2 regions of the Streptomyces capparidis genome follow, and region 2 is predicted to be linked to the other one. Evidence: predicted binding sites of a transcription regulator. Region 2 holds the regulator's gene; the other holds the start of a gene.
The links. Region 2 encodes HrcA, which represses chaperone genes, less so after heat shock. Its sites were predicted from a motif close to TTNGCACTCNGNNNNNCNGAGTGCNAA; they were not measured.
Positions count from the first base shown of each region.

Region 1: the regulator HrcA is predicted to act here: its motif matches at 4,085-4,111, upstream of groL (chaperonin GroEL).

Region 1 is NZ_BAAGTD010000003.1:164,981-171,434, reverse strand. It holds gene ACYVO2_RS04175 (glucosyl-3-phosphoglycerate synthase) at 1-798, opposite strand, end outside; SAM riboswitch class I at 1,025-1,167, shown strand; gene thrC (threonine synthase) at 1,161-2,522, shown strand; gene ACYVO2_RS04165 (MoaD/ThiS family protein) at 2,519-2,797, shown strand; gene ACYVO2_RS04160 (cold-shock protein) at 3,375-3,578, shown strand; gene groL (chaperonin GroEL) at 4,233-5,861, shown strand; gene murQ (N-acetylmuramic acid 6-phosphate etherase) at 5,974-6,454, opposite strand, start outside.
Region 2 is NZ_BAAGTD010000035.1:82,144-88,597, reverse strand. It holds gene ACYVO2_RS25420 (SpoIIE family protein phosphatase) at 1-474, shown strand, start outside; gene hemW (radical SAM family heme chaperone HemW) at 544-1,776, shown strand; gene ACYVO2_RS25410 (DUF3097 domain-containing protein) at 1,820-2,659, opposite strand; gene ACYVO2_RS25405 (MBL fold metallo-hydrolase) at 2,703-3,515, opposite strand; gene hrcA (heat-inducible transcriptional repressor HrcA) at 3,667-4,683, shown strand; gene dnaJ (molecular chaperone DnaJ) at 4,684-5,820, shown strand; gene ACYVO2_RS25390 (nitronate monooxygenase) at 5,910-6,454, shown strand, end outside.

The DNA of each region.
Region 1 (6,454 bases), on a different contig from region 2:
GTAGATCGTCGCCGCCATCCGGCCCAGCGCCCGCCCGTCCTGGTGCCTGTGGTGGCGCACGCCCACGTCCACCTGCGCCAGGCGGTCCAGGCCCACCGTCTCCAGCGCGTCCACCAGCAGCCCCAGCTCCACCCCGTAGCCGCACGGGAAGGGCAGTCGCTCCAGCAGCGAGCGCCGCGCCGCGTACTCCCCGCCCAGCGGCTGCACGAACCCGGCGAGCGCCGGCCAGTGCAGGTTGAGCAGGGGCCTGGCCACCAGCTCGGTCACCCGGCCCCCGCCGCCGGGCACCACCGCGCCCCCGCTCTCCAGCGGGCGGTCGTACATGGCCTTGACGAAGTCCACGCCCGGGTCGGTCAGCAGCGGCCCGACGATGCCCGAGACGAACCGGGAGTCGAACTCGCGCAGGTCGGCGTCCACGAAGCAGACGATCTCCCCGCGGGTGGCCAGCAGCGACCGCCACAGCACCTCGCCCTTGCCCGGCACTGCGGGCAGCCGCGGCAGTATCGCGTCGCGGTGCACCACCCGCGCCCCGGCGCGCGCCGCCACCTCGGCCGTCCGGTCCGTGGAGCCGGAGTCCACCACCACGATCTCGTCCACCAGCGGCACCCGCTCCACCAGGTCCCGGCGGATCGCCGCCACGATGTCGCCGACGGTCCGCTCCTCGTCGAGCGCGGGCAGGACGACGCTGACGGTGCCCTCGTGCCCCGCCGCGGCCTTGGCCCTGGCCAGCAGCTCCAGCGGCCGGTCCGCGGTGGACCAGGACCGCCGGGCCAGCCAGCGGTCCACCTCGTCAAACACGTGCGGGCTCCCTACGGGTAGTGCGTGCGCCGCGCCCCGGTGCGGCACTGTGATCGATCTCGCGCTTCGGACGGTCCTGACCAGTGTGCGGGCCATCGGTTACAGTCTTGAAAACGTACCGCCGCGAACGAAACGGCGGTGCGGTCGCCTGCGGGGCAGGTGCGGCTTCCACCGCACTCGCGCTCCCGGCGGCAGGACAAACACACCCCACCCGGGGTGTCATACCAGCTCATCCAGAGGGGCAGAGGGAACGGCCCGTTGAAGCCCCGGCAACCCTCCAGCCGGTCTTGCGACTCATCGCGCGAGGCCCCGGCGGGGAAGGTGCCAAGTCCGTCCTGCGGCGAAACGCGCCGCCAGGGAAGATGAGGAGAAAGGGCCTCGCTTTGGCTACGCCGACCTTCAGCACGCACGCCGGAACCGCCGCGGCCGCCACCTCCGCGGGCGCGCGAACCGGAACCAGCACCTCCGGTACGGTCGCCCCGTTCGGCCCGGCCACCGCCCTGTCCTGCCGCGAGTGCGGCGAGCGCGGCGAGCTCGGCCCCGACTTCGCCTGCGCCTCCTGTTTCGGGCCCCTCGAGGTCGCCTACGACTTCGGCTCCGCCGACCCCGAGGCGCTGCGCGCGCGGATCGCGGCCGGGCCCGCCAGCATCTGGCGCTACGCCCCGCTGCTGCCCGTCCCCGCCGACGTGGCCACCCGGCCCAACCTCAACCCGGGCTGGACCCGTCTGGTCGAGGCCCGCAACCTCGCCCGCGAGCTCGGCGTCACCGGCGGCCTGCACGTCAAGGACGACTCCGGCAACCCGACCCACTCCTTCAAGGACCGGGTCGTGGCCATCGCCCTGGAGGCCGCCCGCACCTTCGGCTTCACCACGCTGTCCTGCTCCTCCACCGGCAACCTCGCGGGCGCGGTGGGCGCCGCCGCGGCGCGCGCCGGGCTGCGCTCGTGCGTGTTCATCCCGCACGACCTGGAGGCGGGCAAGGTCGTCATGGCCGCGGTGTACGGCGGCGACCTGGTCGGCATCGAGGGCACCTACGACGACGTGAACCGCTTCTGCTCCGAGCTGATCGGCGATCCGATCGGGGAGGGCTGGGGCTTCGTCAACGTCAACCTGCGGCCGTACTACGCCGAGGGCTCCAAGACCCTCGCCTACGAGATCTGCGAGCAGCTCGGCTGGCGGATCCCGGACCAGCTCGTCATCCCGATCGCGTCCGGCTCCCAGCTCACCAAGATCGACAAGGGGCTGCGGGAGCTGATCGCCCTCGGCCTCGTCGAGGACCGGCCGTACAAGATCTTCGGCGCCCAGGCCACCGGCTGCTCCCCGGTCTCCGCCGCCTACCGCGACGGCCACGACGTGGTCCGCCCGGTCCGGCCCGACACCATCGCCAAGTCCCTCGCCATCGGCAACCCCGCGGACGGCCCGTACGTGCTGGACATCGTCCGCCGCACCGGCGGCGCGGTGGAGGACGTCTCCGACGCCGAGGTGGTCGACGCGATCAAGCTGCTCGCCCGCACCGAGGGCGTCTTCGCCGAGACCGCGGGCGGGGTGACCGTCGGCGTGCTGCGCAAGCTGCTGGAGAGCGGCCGGCTCGACCCCGCCGCCGAGACGGTGGTGCTCAACACCGGTGACGGCCTGAAGACCCTCGACGCGGTGGCCCCCACCACGGGCCCGACCGCCACCATCCGCCCGACCCTTGACTCGTTCCGAGAGGCTGGCCTCGCATGAGCGTTTCCGTTCGCATCCCGACCATCCTGCGCACGTACACCGGCGGACAGGCCGAGGTGACCGCGGAGGGCGCCACCCTCGCCGAGGTCCTGGACGACCTGGAGGCCCACCACGCGGGCATCCGCGCCAGGATCCTGGACGACACGGGCAAGCTGCGCCGCTTCGTGAACGTGTACGTCAACGACGACGACGTGCGCTTCTCCGACGGGCTCGGCACCCCCACTCCGGACGGTGCCGGCGTCTCGATCATTCCCGCCGTGGCCGGGGGCTGCTGACGCGCCTGGTTCTCCCCATTCCGCTCCGCTCTCCCTGCTGTCCCGATCGCCCCGCCCGCCGTTCCCGCGCCTCCCCCGTTCGAGGGGAGCCGCGGACGGCGCGCGGGGCGGTTGCTTGTTACGGGATCGAGGCGCGATAGAGTGAGCCGACGGCAGGCGCGCGCCACAAAAGACACACCCTGCCCCGACGGGCACGGCGCATCGCAGATCCGCACTGGAGTTCTTGTACCGCCGCACCAGTGTTCAAACCCCTTCGAGGGCAAAGGCCGCGTTCCCCGGTGATCCGCGGGGGTGGAGCCGCCCCGGGCGTTGCGCGAGTCGCGTGAAGATACGCCCGAACCGGGGGTGTTGATTGTGCGGTTAGGTCTTTTATGTCTGGTCCAACTTGCCCTGGTTCATGGGGACTTGGTCACTTTCAACCGTTCCGGCTCGCTCAGAATTCTCGTCCGATTGACCTGTTGCGCAGGGCATCTGGACAGATACATTCAGCGGCGGTCGGCGCGTTCCGAGGGAGACACGACGACCCGGATCCGCGGAGTGTGGATCCGTGAAAGGGCCAGTAATAGGGGAGTTTGGAATGGCTCAGGGCACCGTCAAGTGGTTCAACGCGGAGAAGGGGTACGGCTTCATCGCGGTCGACGGTGGTGCGGACGTGTTCGTCCACTACAGCGCGATCCAGATGGACGGTTACCGCACCCTGGAAGAAGGCCAGCGGGTCGAGTTTGAGATCTCGCAGGGTCAGAAGGGGCCGCAGGCGGACATGGTCCGCGTGACCGGCTGAGCCTTCCGGGCTCCGCAGCGCCGTAAACCCCCCGGTCAGGGCAGCGCTCGCACGGCTTGTCCGCACGGGCGTGAAAGGGTGGGTTTCGGCCCCCACTCCGGGTCGCAGACCCGGAAGGCGACGGCACGGCCCACGGGCCGCACGGCGTCAGGGGGTTATGGGGGACGGCAACAAACGGTCTTCTGCTGCGAAGGACCCGCACTCCTACGGGGGTGCGGGTCCTTCTTTGCTTGGGGGCGGGGCACGGCCGGCGCGGCGGCTCGGAGCGGGCTCCGGGGCGGCCGACCCGGCCAGCCCCACCGGTCGCCCACCCCCGTCAAGGGGCCCTCGCACGTGGCTCGCGCAGGGGGTCGTCCCCATCGGAGTAGCTTGCGCCCGCCCGTCGCCCCACCCACCGCCCCATCGGTCGCCCATGGCCGTCAAGGCACCCTCGTACGTGGCTCGCGCAAGGGGTCGTCCCCATCGGAGTAGCTTGCACTCGCGGGGGGCGAGTGCTAATCATTGCGTTAGCACTCTGAAGGTGAGAGTGACAACGAGGACCGGGTGGGTGAGGCCCAAGCCGGCGACGGGAAGGAACGTCGCGGCCGGGGCCGTCCGTCGCGGGCGCCAGCGCGGTCCGGAGCAATCCACCCCGCTTTGGGAGGACCACTTCACATGGCCAAGATCATCGCGTTCGACGAGGAGGCGCGGCGCGGCCTCGAGCGCGGTATGAACCAGCTCGCCGACGCCGTCAAGGTCACCCTGGGCCCCAAGGGCCGCAACGTCGTCCTCGAGAAGAAGTGGGGCGCCCCCACGATCACCAACGACGGTGTCTCCATCGCCAAGGAGATCGAGCTCGAGGACCCCTACGAGAAGATCGGCGCGGAGCTGGTCAAGGAGGTCGCCAAGAAGACGGACGACGTCGCCGGTGACGGTACGACCACCGCGACCGTCCTCGCCCAGGCGCTCGTCCGCGAGGGTCTGCGCAACGTGGCCGCGGGTGCCAACCCGATGGCCCTCAAGCGCGGCATCGAGCAGGCCGTCGAGGCCGTCTCCGAGCAGCTCCTGAGCCTGGCCAAGGAGGTCACGACCAAGGAGCAGATCGCCTCCACGGCCTCCATCTCCGCCGCCGACACCCAGATCGGCGAGCTGATCGCCGAGGCGATGGACAAGGTCGGCAAGGAAGGCGTCATCACCGTCGAGGAGTCGCAGACCTTCGGCCTGGAGCTCGAGCTCACCGAGGGCATGCGCTTCGACAAGGGCTTCGTCTCCGCCTACTTCGCCACCGACATGGAGCGGATGGAGGCGGTCTTCGACGACCCCTACATCCTGATCTGCAACTCCAAGATCAGCTCCGTCAAGGACCTGCTCCCGCTGCTCGAGAAGGTCATGCAGTCCGGCAAGCCGCTGCTGATCATCGCCGAGGACATCGAGGGCGAGGCCCTGGCCACCCTGGTCGTCAACAAGATCCGCGGCACCTTCAAGTCCGCCGCGGTCAAGGCCCCCGGCTTCGGCGACCGCCGCAAGGCCATGCTCGGTGACATCGCCATCCTCACCGGTGGCACCGTCATCTCCGAGGAGGTCGGCCTCAAGCTCGAGAACGCGAGCCTGGACCTCCTGGGCCGCGCCCGCAAGATCGTCGTCACCAAGGACGAGACCACGATCGTGGACGGCGCCGGCGACAGCGAGCAGGTGCAGGGCCGGGTCAACCAGATCCGCGCCGAGATCGAGCAGTCGGACTCCGACTACGACCGCGAGAAGCTCCAGGAGCGCCTCGCCAAGCTGGCCGGCGGCGTGGCCGTCATCAAGGCCGGCGCGGCCACCGAGGTGGAGCTCAAGGAGCGCAAGCACCGCATCGAGGACGCGGTGCGCAACGCCAAGGCCGCCGTCGAGGAGGGCATCGTCGCCGGTGGTGGCGTGGCCCTGCTCCAGGCTGCCGCCGCGTTCGAGAAGATCGACCTCGAGGGTGACGAGGCGACCGGCGCCCAGATCGTGAAGCTGGCGCTGGAGGCCCCGCTGAAGCAGATCGCCGTGAACGCCGGCCTCGAGGGCGGTGTCGTGGTGGAGAAGGTGCGCAACCTGACCCCGGGCCACGGCCTGAACGCCGCGACCGGCGAGTACGTCGACCTGGTGGCCGAGGGCATCATCGACCCGGCCAAGGTGACGCGCTCCGCGCTCCAGAACGCCGCCTCCATCGCGGCGCTGTTCCTCACCACCGAGGCGGTCATCGCCGACAAGCCGGAGAAGGCCGCGGCCGGTGCCGGCGCGGGCGGCGGCATGCCGGGCGGTGACATGGACTTCTGATCGGCCCTGGCCGGTCGTCGTCCGAGCAGGACAACGCTGGGCGGCACCCCCTCGGGGGTGCCGCCCAGCGGCTTTTCCCGGCCCGCCCCGCCTGGCCCCGTCCCGGGGCGGCTCAGCCTCGCGCCGACGCCACCTGGAGTGCCGCCCGCAGGTGCCCCCGCGACGCGGACAGCAGCGCCGCCGCCTCCGCGGCGCCGACCCCGGCGAGGATCACCAGGATGGCGTTCTTCACCTCGCCGTCCGTGGCGGCGAGCGCCGCCTCGATCTCGTCCTCGGGCGCGCCCGTGGCGAGCGCGACGATCCGCCGGGAGCGGGCCCGCAGCTTGTCGTTCGACGCGCGCACGTCCACCATCAGGTTCCCGTAGGTCTTGCCCAGGCGGATCATGGTGATCGTCGAGATCATGTTGAGGACGAGCTTCTGGGCGGTGCCCGCCTTCAGCCGGGTCGAGCCGGACAGCAGCTCGGGCCCGACCACCACCTCGATGCCGTGCTCCGCGGCGGCGGCCAGCGGCGAGCCCGCGTTGCAGGACAGCCCCACGGTGAGCGCGCCCAGCGCCCCGGCGTGCCGGACCGCGCCGAGCGCGTACGGGGTG
Region 2 (6,454 bases):
CGGGACGACGCCGAGGGCCCGCCGTTCCTCAGCCTGCTCTTCGGCGAGCTGCTGCCGAGCCCGGACGACACGGGGGCCTGCACCGTCACCCTGGCGAGCGCGGGCCACCCGCTGCCGCTGCTGCTGCGCGCGGACGGCGAGGTGGCGGCCGTGGGGGAGTCCGGGCTGCTGCTGGGGATCGACGGGGACGCGCGGTACCCGGAGCGGTCCTTCACGCTGACGCCGGGCGAGACCCTGCTGTGCGTCACCGACGGGGTCACCGAGCGGCGCGACGACGACGGCCGGCAACTGGACGACGGCGACGGCCTGCGGCACCTGCTCGCCTCCTGCGCGGGCCTGGACGCCGACGCGGTCGCCGAGCGGGTCCGCGGGACCGTCCACGGCTTCGGCACCCGGCCGCTGAAGGACGACCTGGCGGTGCTGGTGCTGCGGGCCGCGGACCCGAAGGGCCAGCCGAACCGTTCCGGCTCCTGACCCCCGCCCGCACCCCGCCCCGCCCGCACCCCGCCCCGGCCGTCCCGCGGATGCCGGACAATGGGGACCATGCCCTCCGCACTGCCCGACGGCGAGCCCGTCCCGCCGGACGGCGCGCTGCCCGCCCACGCCCTCGACGGCGCCCGGCAGCGGCCGCTCGGCTTCTACGTCCACGTGCCCTACTGCGCGACCCGCTGCGGGTACTGCGACTTCAACACCTACACGGCCGCCGAGCTGCGCTCCGCCGGCGGCGCCGCCACCTCCCAGGAGACCTACGCCGCCACCGTCGCGGAGGAGGTGCGGCTGGCCAGGAAGGTGCTGGGCGACGACGACCGCCCGGTCAGCACCGTCTTCGTCGGCGGCGGCACCCCCACCCTGCTGCCCGCCGCCGACCTGGGCCGGGTGCTCGCGGCCGTCCGCGAGGAGTTCTCCCTCGCCCCGGACGCCGAGGTCACCACCGAGGCCAACCCCGAGTCGGTGGACCCCGCCTACCTCGCCGAGCTGCGCGCCGCGGGCTTCAACCGGATCTCCTTCGGCATGCAGAGCGCCCGCGAGCACGTCCTGCGGGTCCTGGACCGCCGCCACACCCCCGGCCGGCCCGAGCGCTGCGTCGCCGAGGCGCGGGCGGCCGGCTTCACCCACGTCAACCTGGACCTGATCTACGGCACGCCCGGCGAGTCCGACGACGACTGGCGGGCCTCCCTGGACGCGGCCCTCGGCGCCGGGCCCGACCACGTCTCCGCGTACGCGCTGATCGTGGAGGAGGGCACCGGGCTCGCCCGCCGCATCCGCCGCGGCGAGATCCCGCCCGTGGACGACGACACGCACGCCGACCGGTACCTCATCGCCGAGGAGGCGCTCGGCGCCGCGGGCCTGGCCTGGTACGAGGTGTCCAACTGGGCGGCGGACCGGGCGGCCCGCTGCCGCCACAACGAGCTGTACTGGACCGGCGCGGACTGGTGGGGCGCGGGTCCCGGCGCGCACAGCCACGTCGGCGGCGTGCGGTGGTGGAACGTCAAGCACCCCGCCGCGTACGCCGGCCGCCTGGCGGCGGGCCGCTCCCCCGGCGCGGGCCGGGAGATCCTGTCCGCGGAGGACCGCCGGGTGGAGCGGATCCTGCTGGAGCTGCGCCTGTCCGACGGCTGCCCCCTGGACGTCCTCACCCCCGCGGGCCTGCGCGCGGCGCGGCGCGCACTCGCCGACGGCCTGCTGGAGCCGGCCCCCTTCACCGAGGGCCGCGCCGTCCTGACCCTGCGCGGACGCCTGCTGGCGGACGGGGTGGTGCGGGAGCTGGTGGACTGAGGGAGCGGGGCGGGCAGCGGCCGCACCCCGCCCGCTCCCCGGCTCAGCCCTCCGCCGTCACGAAGTCGATCAGCTCCTCCACGCGGCCCAGCAGCTCCGGGCGCAGATCGCGGTAGGACGCGACCGAGCCGAGGATGCGCCGCCACGCCGCGCCCGTGTCCTCCGGCCAGCCCAGGGCCCGGCACACGCCCCGCTTCCAGTCCTCGCCGCGCGGCACCCGGGGCCAGTCCGGTATCCCCACCGACGACGGCTTGACCGCCTCCCACACGTCCACGAACGGGTGGCCCACCACCAGCACGTGCTCCCCGGTGACGCCCGCCGCGATCCGGGACTCCTTCGACCCGGGGACCAGGTGGTCCACCAGCACCCCGAGCCGTGCCCCGGGCCCCGGCGCGAACCGCCGCACGATCTCCGGCAGGTCGTCCACGCCCTCCAGGTACTCCACGACCACGCCCTCGACGCGCAGGTCGTCGCCCCACACCCGCTCCACCAGCTCCGCGTCGTGCCGCCCCTCCACGTAGATGCGGCCCGCCCTGGCCACCCGCGCCCGCGCGCCCGGCACCGCGATCGACCCGGACGCGGTCAGCCGCGGGCCGCGCCGCGCCGGTGCGGCGGAGGGCCGGACCAGGGTGACCACCTTCCCGTCCAGCAGGAACCCGCGCGGCTCCATCGGGAAGACCCGGTGCCGCCCGAAGCGGTCCTCCAGCGTCACCGTCAGCCCCTGCGCGGTCTTCTCGCACGCCACCACCGCACCGCAGTACCCGGTGGCGGCCTCCTCGACCACCAGGCCCGTCTCGGCCTCCACCTCGGGCACGGGCCGCCGCCGCTTCCACGGGGGAGTCAGGTCCGGCCCGTGCTCCCCGCCCCAGCTTCTGCTCCGCATCCGTCAGACGATAGACAAGCGCGGCCCGGCCGGGAGGGGCCGGTCAGCGGGACACGCCGAACCGGGCGGCCAGCGCGTCCCGCTGCGCCCGCACGAAGGCGGCGTCCACCACGGCCCCGTGCCCGGGCACGTAGACCGCCCCGCCGCCCGCCCCGTCCCCGCCTGCCGCCCCGTCCCCGCCTGCCCCGTCCCCGCCTTCGGCGAGGAGCCGGTCCAGCGCGGCCGGCCAGTGCCCCGGCACGGCGTCGGGCCCGGCCTGCGGCTCGCCGGACTCCTCCACCAGGTCGCCGCAGAACACCACGGTCCGCCCCGCGTCCCGCACCACCACCGCCAGGTCGTGCCCGGTGTGCCCGGGCCCGGGGTGCACCAGCCGCGCCACCACCCCGCCGAGGTCCACCTCCGCCGCGTCGTCCACCAGGTGCCCCGGCGGGACCAGCGCCGCGGCCGCCCGGCGCGCCGCCGCGGGGTCGGTGCCCCACCGCACCGCGTCGGCGGCCAGGTCCTCGCCGTCCAGGTACCCGGGGAGCCCGCGCTGCCCGTGCACCTCGGCCCCGGCGAACGCGGCCGTGCCGAAGCAGTGGTCGAAGTGCCCGTGGGTGAGCACCACATGGGTGACCCGGCGCCCGGTGGCCGAAAACAGCGACTCCCGCAGCGCCTCGCCCTCCTCCAGGGAGCCGCCGGTGTCCACCACCAGCAGCCCGTTCTCCCCGGCCACCACCCCCGCGGTGGCGTCCAGACCCGGCAGCCTGCGCCGCGCCACCCCGGGCGCGAGCGGCTCCCAGCCCAGCTCCGCCCACCGTTCCCGCCACCGTTCCCGCGGGCCGCCGCCGGGCCCGCTCCGCTGTCGCTTCTGCACGCCACGACGCTAATCCGAGCGGAGGCCGATACGGTTCCGGCATTTCTAAGGCTTGCTACCCGGCCGTACACTGGCTCAGGGCTAGCCTGGCACTCGGCTGAGCAGAGTGCCAACGCCAGGAAATGTCGGGCCACGGCTGGAGGTGTGCGCCATGCTCAGCGAACGCAGGCTGGAGGTGCTACGCGCCATCGTCCAGGACTACGTCGGCACCGAGGAGCCGGTCGGTTCCAAGGCGTTGACCGAGCGGCACAACCTGGGCGTCTCCCCGGCGACGGTGCGCAACGACATGGCCGCGCTGGAGGAGGACGGCTTCATCCAGCAGCCGCACACCAGCGCGGGACGCATCCCCACCGACAAGGGCTACCGGCTGTTCGTGGACCGGCTGGCGGAGGTCAAGCCGCTGTCGGCGGCCGAGCGCCGGGCGATCCAGAACTTCCTGGGCGGCGCGGTGGACCTGGACGACGTGGTGGCCCGCACGGTCCGCCTGCTCGCCCAGCTCACCCGGCAGGTCGCGGTGGTGCAGTACCCGTCGCTGACCCGCTCCACGGTGCGCCACGTCGAACTGCTCGCGCTGTCCGGGATCCGGGTGATGTGCGTGCTGATCACCAACACCGGCCGGGTGGAGCAGCGCGTCGTGGACTGCCCGGGGCCGGTGGGCGAGACGGTGCTGGCCGACCTGCGGGCGCGGCTGAACAGCCGGGTGGCGGGCCGCCGCTTCCCGGACGTGCCCAAGCTGGTGCAGGACCTGCCCGAGTCGTTCGAGCAGGACGACCGCCCCGTGGTGTCCGCGGTCCTGGCCACCCTGCTGGAGACGCTGGTGGAGGAGACCGAGGAGCGGCTGCTGATCGGCGGCACCGCCAATCTGACCCGGTTCGTCCACGACTTCCCCATGACCATCCGCCCGGTGCTGGAGGCACTGGAGGAGCAGGTGGTGCTGCTGAAGCTGCTCGGGGAGTCCGAGGACTCCGGAGTGACGGTGCGAATCGGCCATGAGAACGCCCATGAAGGGCTGAACTCCACCTCCGTCGTCTCCGTGGGCTACGGTTCGGGCGACGAGGCAGTTGCGAAACTCGGCGTGGTCGGACCGACCCGCATGGACTACCCCGGAACGATGGGAGCGGTACGCGCAGTGGCACGTTACGTCGGACAGATCCTGGCGGAGTCGTAAGTGGCCACGGACTACTACGCGGTCCTGGGCGTCCGGCGCGACGCGAGCCAGGACGAGATCAAGAAGGCGTTCCGTCGCCTCGCCCGCGAGCTGCACCCGGACGTCAACCCGGACCCGAAGACGCAGGAGCGGTTCAAGGAGATCAACGCCGCCTACGAGGTGCTGTCCGACCCGCAGAAGAAGCAGGTCTACGACCTCGGCGGCGATCCGTTGTCCAACTCCGCGGCAGGCGCGGGCGCCGGGGGCTTCGGCGCCGGGTTCGCCGGGTTCAGCGACATCATGGACGCCTTCTTCGGCACGGCCTCGCAGCGCGGCCCGCGCTCGCGCACCCGCCGCGGCCAGGACGCCATGATCCGCCTCGAGATCGAGCTGGACGAGGCCGCGTTCGGCACCACCAAGGACATCCAGGTCGACACGGCCGTGGTGTGCACCACCTGCGAGGGCGAGGGCGCGGCCCCCGGCACCTCCGCGCAGACCTGCGACATGTGCCGCGGCCGCGGCGAGGTCAGCCAGGTCACCCGCTCCTTCCTCGGCCAGGTCATGACCTCCCGCCCGTGCCCGCAGTGCCAGGGCTTCGGCACGGTCGTGCCCACCCCGTGCCCGGAGTGCGCGGGCGACGGCCGGGTGCGGGCCCGCCGCACCCTGACGGTGAAGATCCCCCCGGGCGTGGACAACGGCACCCGCATCCAGCTCGCCGGAGAGGGCGAGGTCGGCCCGGGCGGCGGCCCCGCGGGCGACCTGTACGTGGAGATCGTCGAGCGCCCCCACCCGGTCTTCCAGCGCCGCGGCGACGACCTGCACTGCACGGTGACGCTGCCGATGACGGCGGCGTCGCTGGGCACCAAGGTCCCGCTGGACACGCTGGACGGCCTGGAGGAGGTGGACATCCGCCCCGGCACCCAGTCCGGCCAGTCCATCCCGCTGCACCAGCGGGGCGTGACCCATCTGCGCGGCGGCGGGCGCGGCGACCTCATCGTGCACGTCGAGGTCCAGACGCCCACCAAGCTGGACGCCGAGCAGGAGGAGCTGATCCGCCGCCTGGCCAAGCTCCGCGGCGAGGAGCGGGCGGCCGGCCAGTTCGCGCCGGGCCAGCAGGGCCTGTTCTCCCGCCTGAAGGACGCGTTCAACGGCCGCTAGGCGGCCGCCGGGCGGGCGGGCGGGAGCCGGCGCGGCGGGCGGGACCGCCCCCGCGCACCCGGCGCCCGCCCGGCTGCCACCATAGGGGCATGGCCGAGCCGAGCAGTCTCACCCCGCATCCGATCGTCCAGGCGCCCATGGCCGGAGGCACCTCCTGCCCGCGGCTCGCCGCCGAGGTGTCCCGGGCCGGCGGGCTGGGCTTCCTCGCCGCCGGGTACAAGTCGGCGGACGCGATGCGGCAGGAGATCACCGAGCTGCGCTCGCTCACCGACCGGCCCTTCGGCGTGAACCTGTTCCTGCCCCAGCCGGTCACCCCCGCCGCCGCGGGTGTCGCCGCCTACCGGGAGCGGCTCGGCGCCGAAGCGGACCGCTACGCCACGGCGCCCGGCGACCCGGACCAGGGCACCGACGACGACTACGAGGCGAAGCTCGCCGTCCTGCTGGAGGACCCGGTGCCGCTGGTCGGCTTCACCTTCGGCTGCCCCGACCCGGACACCCTGCGGGCGCTCGCGGCCGTCGGCACCGTCACCGTCGTCACCGCCACCACCCCGGCCGAGGCCGCGGCCGCCGAGCGGGCCGGCGCCGACGCGGTGTGCGTGCAGGGCGCCGAGGCGGGCGCCCACCAGGGCTCGCA